Actinocatenispora sera: one gene and its partner. The protein of the gene in region 1 interacts with the protein of each later gene in a pairwise test. Links are inferred from orthologs where the notes say so. Each region holds a gene or a part of one and is shown on either strand. Other genes may lie near its edges.

The links.
Region 2: the proteins of rlmN (region 1) and ftsZ interact in binary tests that used the Escherichia coli proteins (3 or more experiments, as listed by UniProt). The link is inferred for Actinocatenispora sera from one-to-one orthologs.

The regions. Positions count from the first base shown.
Region 1 is NZ_AP023354.1:5,456,336-5,460,487, forward strand. The notes cover bases 471-3,382. They hold rlmN (dual-specificity RNA methyltransferase RlmN), read right to left. Parts: upstream 2,535-3,382; coding sequence 1,407-2,534; downstream 471-1,406. Other genes in these bases: Asera_RS25715 (DivIVA domain-containing protein), read right to left, coding at 471-1,410; Asera_RS25725 (phosphatidate cytidylyltransferase), read right to left, coding at 2,601-3,382. Outside these bases: more of Asera_RS25715, read right to left, coding at 28-470; more of Asera_RS25725, read right to left, coding at 3,383-3,803; frr (ribosome recycling factor), read right to left, coding at 3,803-4,152.
Region 2 is NZ_AP023354.1:5,286,233-5,290,368, forward strand. What follows is about bases 517-3,412. They hold ftsZ (cell division protein FtsZ), read right to left. Parts: upstream 2,597-3,412; coding sequence 1,436-2,596; downstream 517-1,435. Other genes in these bases: Asera_RS24960 (cell division protein SepF), read right to left, coding at 517-574; Asera_RS24965 (YggS family pyridoxal phosphate-dependent enzyme), read right to left, coding at 714-1,439; Asera_RS24975 (DinB family protein), read right to left, coding at 2,830-3,333; Asera_RS24980 (cell division protein FtsQ/DivIB), read right to left, coding at 3,407-3,412. Also shown: more of Asera_RS24960, read right to left, coding at 1-516; more of Asera_RS24980, read right to left, coding at 3,413-4,136. UniProt on the Escherichia coli protein: Essential cell division protein that forms a contractile ring structure (Z ring) at the future cell division site. The regulation of the ring assembly controls the timing and the location of cell division.

The DNA of each region.
Region 1 (4,152 bases):
CGCTTCCCCTCGCCGGGCCGTACCGATTCAGCGGGCGATGCCGCGGCGGGAGAACATGTCCCGCACGTCGCGTAGCGCCCCGTCGACCTCGGCCTCGAACAGGCCGCCCTGCACCAGGCTGAACTGGCCCGGGTCCAACTCGCTGTCCGAGACCTGCACGGTGGCACGGCCCGACATCGTCGCCGCGATCGCGTCGAACAGCCGGTTCACCTGCTGCGGGTCGTAGCCGCTGCCGAACCGGCGCACCTGGAACGTGCGCCGGGCCTGCTCCAGGCGGTGCAGGTCATCGGGGGTGAACGGCGAGTCCGCCGCCGGTATCTCGGTGGTCATGTCGACCTTGCCGTGCCGGCCCGGCTCGAAGCCGGTCTCGAACCGGCCGGTCGGCGCCGGCTGCTGCTGCTGCTCGTAACCGTGCCGGATCTCGCCGGTCGGCGGCTCGAACCGCGGCGGCTCCGGCTCGTACCCCCGGGGCTGGTCGAACGCGGGCGGCGGGTAGCCGGCCGGGTCGAACCCGGCGGCCGGCTGCGGTGGCGCCTCGTAGCCGCGATGCGCGTCGTAACGCTGTTCCGGGGCGAACGACGGCGGCTCGGGCTCGAACCGCTCCGGCTCCTGCTCGTACCGGGACTCGCGCCGGCGGCCGTCCGCAGCCACCGGATAGTCGCCGGTCGGCTCGTAGTCCGACCGCACCGGCGGCAGCTTCTGGGTGAAGTCCTCCGGCTGCTGCGGCGCCGGCGGGCGCGGCATCGCCCGGCCAGGCGCGGCCGGCACCTCCGCCCGCCCGGCACCGGCCGGGTCGGCGGGCGGCACCGAGGCGGCGGCGCGCGCCGGCCGGACCATCGTCGGCTCGTCCTCGCGGACCGGGCGCGGCCGGTCGTCCCGGCCGCCGTACCCGTCCCGACCGTACGGGTCGTGCTGTTGCGGGGCCGGGTCGTAGTCGCGCTGCGGAGGCGGGGCGTCGAAGTCCCGGCGCGGCGGCGGCGCGTCGTACCCACCGTCGTAGCCGCCACCGTCGTAGCCGCCACCGTCGTACCCACCGCTCTCGTAGCCGCCCGGCTCCGGCCGCGGCGCCGGCTCCCGGTAGGCGCCGAGGCTGTCGTCGCCCGGTGGCAACGCGAACGCCGAGCCCGGGCCGGCCAGCTGGGCCGGCTCGGCGGCCGGCATGCCGCCGCCCTCTTCCAGCGCGGTGAGCTGTCGCTCCACCCGGTCCAGGTGCATGTCGACCTGCCACTCGTCGTAGCCGCCGAACCGGACCCGGAACACGAAGTCGTGAACGTCGCGCGAGGTCACCGGCGACCCGAGGGGGCTGCCGGCCAGGGTGGCCTCAACGCGCTCGAGGAACTCGTCGACCTCGTCGACCTTGTATCCACGTCGCAACGCGCGCCGACGAAACCGTTGACCCTGTTGACTCACTCGCCCACCTCCGCAGCCGCAAGCTGTCCACACGCACCGTCGATCTCCCGCCCCCGAGTGTCACGCACCGTGGTCGGCACGCCGGCCGCGCGCAGCCGCCGGACGAACTCCCGCTCCACCGGCTTGGGACTCGCGTCCCACCGGCTTCCCGGGGTCGGGTTGAGCGGGATGAGGTTGACGTGCGCCAACCGATCCGACAGCAGCCGACCCAGCAGGTCGGCCCGCCACGGCTGGTCGTTCACATCTCGAATCATGGCGTACTCGATCGACACCCGTCGTCCCGTTCGGGACGCATAGTCCCATGCTGCGTCCAGCACCTCGGCGACCTTCCAGCGGGTGTTGACCGGGACCAGCTCGTCACGCAGCTCATCGTCCGGGGCATGCAGCGACACCGCGAGCGTGACGTTCATCTCCTCCTCGATCAGCCGGCGGATCGCCGGCACCAACCCGACGGTCGACACGGTGACATGCCGCTGCGACAGGCCGAGCCCGGTGGGGGACGGCTCGGTGATCCGGCGCACCGCGGCGACCAGCCGGGCGTAGTTCGCCAGCGGCTCGCCCATGCCCATGAACACGACCCGGGACAGCCGGTGCGGCGCCCCGGTCAGCCCGCCGGCAGCGGCCAGCCGCGCGGCCGCGACGACCTGCTCGACGATCTCGCCGGTGGACAGGTTGCGGGTCAGCCCGCCCTGGCCGGTGGCGCAGAACGGGCAGCCCATGCCGCAACCGGCCTGCGAGGAGACGCACACCGTCACCCGATCCGGGTAGCCCATTGCGACGCTTTCCACCAGCGCGCCGTCGTGCAGCCGCCACAGCGTCTTGTGAGTGGCGCCGTCGTCGGCGGCCTGCTGGCGGACCGGCGTGGCCAGCACCGGCAGCAGCGCCTCGGCCAGCCGGCCCCGGGAGGCGGCCGGGATGTCGGTCAGCGCCCCGGCGGCATCGTCCGCCGCGGGGTCCAGCAGGCGGCCGAAATAGTGCTGGGACAACTGGTTGGCGCGGAAAGCGGGCTCGCCAAGGGCGACCACGGCCTCCCGGCGGGCCGCCATGTCCAGGTCGGCCAGGTGCCTCGGGGTGGGGGGACGGCGTCGGGTCGTGGGCTCGGTGATCAACGGCAGGGCTGTCATGTCCTGGCCAGTGTCCCACGTCCACGCACGATTGCCCGCCCCGGCAGGTTGCACCCGACGCGCCCGTCACCCGGCCGGCGCGAGCACGCTCAGCAGCGCGAACGAGACGGGTACCGCGAACAGGATCGAATCGAGTCGATCCATCACGCCACCGTGCCCGGGCAGCAGGTTGCCCATGTCCTTGATGCCCAGGTCGCGCTTGATCATCGACTCGGTCAGGTCGCCCAGTACCGAGACCAAACTCACCGCGACACCGAACACCGCGCCGGCCCACAGCGGCTGGTGGAACACGAAGTACATCAGGATGGCGCCGGCGATCGCACAGGTGAGCACGGAGCCGGCGAAGCCCTCCCAGGACTTGCCGGGGCTGATCCGCGGTGCCATCTTGTGCCGGCCGAGCAGCACCCCGACCGCGTACCCGCCGGTGTCGCTGCAGACCACCATCGCCAGCGCCGCCACGACCCGCGCGGCGCCGTCCTCCGGCCGGGCCAGCAGCACCGCGAAGCCGGCCAGGAACGGCACGTACGCGGCGATCAGCGCACCCGCCGCAACGTCTCGCCGGTAACCCGGAGGACCGTCGGCGAGCCGCCAGATGAACACCGCCACCAGGGTGAACACCAGCCCGATGGTCAGCGCCTCCAGGCCGCCGAACCAGGCCAGTCCCTGCATCGCCACCGCACCGGCGAGCAGCGGTACCAGCGGCGGGCGGGTGCGCTTGGCCGGTTCCGCGGCGCGGCCGAAGGCGCGCACCGTCTCCCAGGTACCGAGCACCACGCCGGCCGCCACGACGAGCAGGAACGCCGCCCGCTGCACGTACAGCGAGGCGAGCACGATCGCGCCGAGGCCCACGCCGACCCCGATAGCGGCCGGCAGGTTGCGGCCGGCTCGCGGCTTGTGGTCGTCGGCCGGGGCCGGGGTGCCGAACGGTGCCGGATCCCGGGCCGGGTCCGGCGACGCGTCGCGGTGCGCCGGGTCGGCGGCCGGCGGGACCGGCAGCTGACCGGTCGCCGCCCAGTCGCCGTCCGCGGCGTCGGCGGCCCGATCCGGCCGCGGACCTGCCTCGTACGTAGCCGGGTCGATCGCGGGCTGCGCCGCGGTGACGTCCCAGCCGGGCCCCGCCGGGGCGTCCCAGTCCGGCGCCGGGTGGTCGGCCGGGGTCGCCGGGGGCACCGATGCCGACCCGTCGGGGTCATCGGCGTCCGCAGCGCGGTGCCGGCCGTGCGAGGGCCGGGGCTGCTCGTACGAGGAGAACGGTCCGCTGCCTGCCATCAGACCTCGAGAAGCTCGTCTTCCTTGCGCTTCAGGATCTCGTCGACGCTCCCGGTGTACTTGTGCGTGACGTCGTCGAGGTCCTTCTCGGCGCGGCGGACCTCGTCCTCACCGGCTTCGCCGTCGCGCATGATGCGGTCCAGCTCCTCCTTGGCCTTGCGCCGGATGTTGCGCACGGCGACCTTGGCCTCCTCGCCCTTGCCACGGGCGACCTTGACCATCTCCCGGCGCCGCTCCTCGGTCAGCGGAGGCAGGTTGATGCGCAGCTGGGTGCCCTCGTTGGCCGGGTTGACGCCCAGGTCCGAGTCGCGCACCGCCCGCTCCATCGCGCCGATCTGGGACGCGTCGT
Region 2 (4,136 bases), 170 kb from region 1 along the record:
ACCCGAAGATCAAACCGGCGGCGAAATCGACGAGGCGCATGGCATCCGCTTCGTCCATTTCCGACAGATTCATGATCACCGGAGTGTTGTCCCGGAAATGCTCACCGATGGTGCGGGCCTCACTGTAGGTAGTGGGATGCACCGTGGTGATCCGGTAGCTGTCGGCGCTGTCGTCGGACACCACCGCACGCTCCCGCAGTTGTACCTGCGGCGCCAGCGCCAGGTTGTCCTGAGTGAGCGGGGTCACCGAACCGCGGCCGATGGTGCGCACTCCGGGCCGCTCCGCCAGCCGCTCGGAGGTCGTCGTCGCCAGCCGCGGCCGGGCGGGCTCGGGCTCGAACTCCTCCTCGGCGAAGTCGGCGTCGTCGAAGTCCCGGTCGTCCACCTCGCGACCGGTGTCGCGGGTCGGTCGGCGGCTCTCGTAGCGACCGGTGTCGTAGCGCGCGGCGCTCTCCTGGCGGCCGGTCGACTGGTAGCCGTCGGAGCCGTCGTAGCGGTCGTCGTCGGCCTCGTAGCTGTCGTCGTCGTCCTCGACCAGGCCGAGCCAGACGCCGGCCTTGCGCAACCTACCCATCGGGCACCTCCTCCCGTGACACCGTCCTGCCACGTCGCACGCCCCACCCATCGGGACGTTCCCCCGCGATGCGCCGCCTGCGAAACGGACGAGATCGGTGAGCGTGAATAACAGCGATGTAGTTCTGCTCGAACTCAGGCTAACCCAGCTTGGCGCGTCGGCCGAGCAATCCGCTGCCGACACGCACATGTGTCGCTCCGTGCCGGATCGCCGCCTCCAGGTCACCGGTCATGCCGGCGGACAGCATCGACGCGTCCGGGTCGCGCTCCCGTAGCCACGCCGCACGCTCGGCGAGTCGGCCGAACGCCACGTCCGGGTCGCCGCCGAGCGGCGCGACCGCCATCAGCCCCCGCAACCGCAACCGCGGGGCCGCCCCCAGCACCGCGTCGACCAGCGCCGGCAGCGCGGCGGGGGACACCCCGCCGCGCCCTGGCGCATCGTCCAGCGACACCTGGATCAGTACGTCCAGCGGGCGGTCCCGGTGCGCCGCGACCGCCGCGGCGAGCGCGGTCACCAGCGCCGGCCGGTCGACCGACTGGACCACGTCGGCGTACCGCACGACCGAGCGTGCCTTGTTGCGCTGCAGCTGGCCGACGAAGTGCCAGCGCACGTCGACCCCGGCGGCGGCGAGTTCGGCGGCCTTGGCGGCAGCCTCGCCGTCCCGGTTCTCCGCCACCACGCGCTGCCCCAGCTCGGCCAGCAGCCGGACGTCGGAGGCCGGGAACGTCTTGGTGACCGCGATCAGCGACACCTCACGCGGTGACCGGCCCGCGGCCAGGCACGCGTCGGCGATACGCCGACGCACCGAGGCGAGGTTTCCGACCAGCTCGGTGCGTCGGTCGATCGGCTCCGACGACGGGTTCACGCGCCGTTCTTGAGGAAGTCCGGCACGTCGACGTCGTCGAACAGTACCTTGCGCGGCGGCCGCTCGGCCGGGGTTGGCTGCTGCGGCGGCCGGGTGCCGGTGCTTCCTCCGGTGGTCACCGGCGAGGTCGGCGCCGGGGTGCTGGTCGCCGGCGGCACCTCGGCGGTGGGCGGCTTGCGGCCGACCTCCGCCTGCGGCTTGTACGCCGGTGAGCCACCGTCGAAGCCCGCCGCGATCACCGTGATGCGCACCTCGTCGCCCAGCGCGTCGTCGATGACCGCACCGAAGATGATGTTCGCGTCCGGATGTGCCGCGTCCGTGACCAGCTGCGCCGCGTCGTTGATCTCGAACAGGCCCAGATCGGAACCGCCGGCGATGGACAGCAGCACGCCGCGGGCACCGTCCATGCTCTGCTCCAGCAGCGGGCTCGAGATCGCGCCCTGTGCCGCCTCGACGGCCCGGTCGTCGCCGCGCGCGCTGCCGATGCCCATCAGCGCCGAGCCGGCGTTGGACATCACGCTCTTGACGTCGGCGAAGTCGAGGTTGATCAGGCCCGGCGTGGTGATCAGGTCAGTGATGCCCTGGACACCGGACAGCAGCACCTGGTCGGCCTGGCGGAACGCGTCCATCATGCTCATCGTCCGGTCGCCGAGCTGCAGCAGCCGGTCGTTCGGGATGACGATCAGGGTGTCGCACTCGTTGCGCAGCTCGTCGATGCCGGTCTCGGCCTGCACCTGCCGCCGCTTGCCTTCGAACGAGAACGGGCGGGTGACCACGCCGATGGTCAGCGCACCGAGCTTGCGCGCGATGTTCGCGACCACGGGGGACGCGCCGGTTCCCGTACCGCCGCCCTCACCGCAGGTCACGAAGACCATGTCGGCGCCCTTGAGCACCTCTTCGATCTCGTCCCGGTGGTCCTCGGCGGCCTTGCGGCCCACGTCGGGGTTGGCGCCGGCGCCGAGGCCGCGGGTCAGCTCCCGACCCACGTCCAGCTTGACGTCCGCGTCGGACATCAGCAGCGCCTGGGCGTCGGTGTTGATCGCGATGAACTCGACGCCCTTGAGTCCGACCTCGATCATTCGGTTGACGGCGTTGACGCCGCCGCCACCGCAGCCGACGACCTTGATGACCGCCAGGTAGTTGTGCGGAGGTGTCATCGGTCCGCCTTCCCTTCGCTGTGCTGCTCCCCGCCATGGGCCGGGTCAACCCTCACCCTCAACTAGAGGGTTATAGTTATGTCAACCTCGACCCTGTTCCGGAACGTACGGGCCGGTTGGGCGATCTCCAAGTATCCAGCACGGCGTGTCGGCCACGTTTGCCGGTTCGGCGACCGACCCGACCCGGTCAGCCGGCGAACATCGACCTGGCCGAAAGTCCATAGTGGACAACGTCAGGCCCCGGTGCTGCCGTCCAGCAGTTCCCGCACGACGTCCAGGTGGCCGTTGTGACGGGCGGTCTCCTCGATCTGGTGCAGGTAGATCCAGCGCAGTGTCATCGGCCGGCCACCGGGCTCGACCTGGCGCCGGGCCACGAACGACAGGTCCAGCCCCGCCGCCAGCTCCCGCGAGCGGGCGCACTGCGCGTCGTACCGGTCGAGCAGGTCGGCGAGCGACATGCCCTCCGGGACGACCCAGTCGGCGTCCGGATCGTCGTCGTCGGCGGCGATCCGCGGCCCGTCGTGCAACACCGCCTCGAACCAGTACTGCTCGTTGTCGGTGAGGTGCGCGACCAGCCCGGCCGGCGACAGCAGCGGCGAGGTGCGCACCGGCGCCTGCCGGGCGAACATCTCGTCCAGGCCGGCGCACTTGAGCCGCACCGTGGCGCGGTGGTAGTCGAGCCACTGCTCCAGCGCCGACCGGTCACCGGCATCGGTCACCGGATCTGCTCGCTCCATTGTGGACACCTCCGGAACACAGACGCTACCAGTCGCAACCGGTGCGGCCCAGCGAGATACCGGCGCGGCACCGTCAGCGGACGACCACCAGGTCCGGGGCGCTGACGTCGATGACGGTGCCGTCCTTGCCCAGCAGCGCGGTCGCCGCGGCCGCCTTGCGGGCGCCGCTGGACGAGTCACCCCACACGACCGTACGGCCGTGCGCGAGCACCAGCCGGATCCGGGTCGGCCGCGGCACCTCCACCCGGACCAGCTGGGCGCGCAGCCGCGGGGTGAGCTGGCGCAGCACCTGCAGGCCGGCCAGCGTCGGCACGTCGTGCGGGCCGGGGTGCGACACCACCAGCGTGGGCAGCCGGCCGGGTGCCGCCGGCACCGTCCGGAACACCACGCCGGAGCCGTCGACCAGCCGGACCGAGGACCCGTCCGGTACCGCGGCGGCGGGGGTGCGTTCGGTGACCGTCACCACAACGGTGTGCGGCCAGTCCCGGGTCACCTCGACCTTCGCCACCGGCGCGAGCCGGCGCACCCGGGCCCCGACCGCGGCGAGATCGACGCCGGGCAACGGAACACCGGACGGAACCGCCGCGGTGCGGGCCACCGTCCGTGCCGGCACGACGTGCGCACCGCGGACGGTCACGTCCCGGACCGCGAACGTCTGGGTGTGGTAGACGACGACGTAGCCGGCCACCACCACGGCGACCGCGGCACCGGCCACCGACAGGGTCAGCGCGGTGCGACGCCGGTTGCGCCGGGACCGGGCGACCAGCCGGCGCAGCAACGCCGACAGCGCCTGCCGGCGGGCC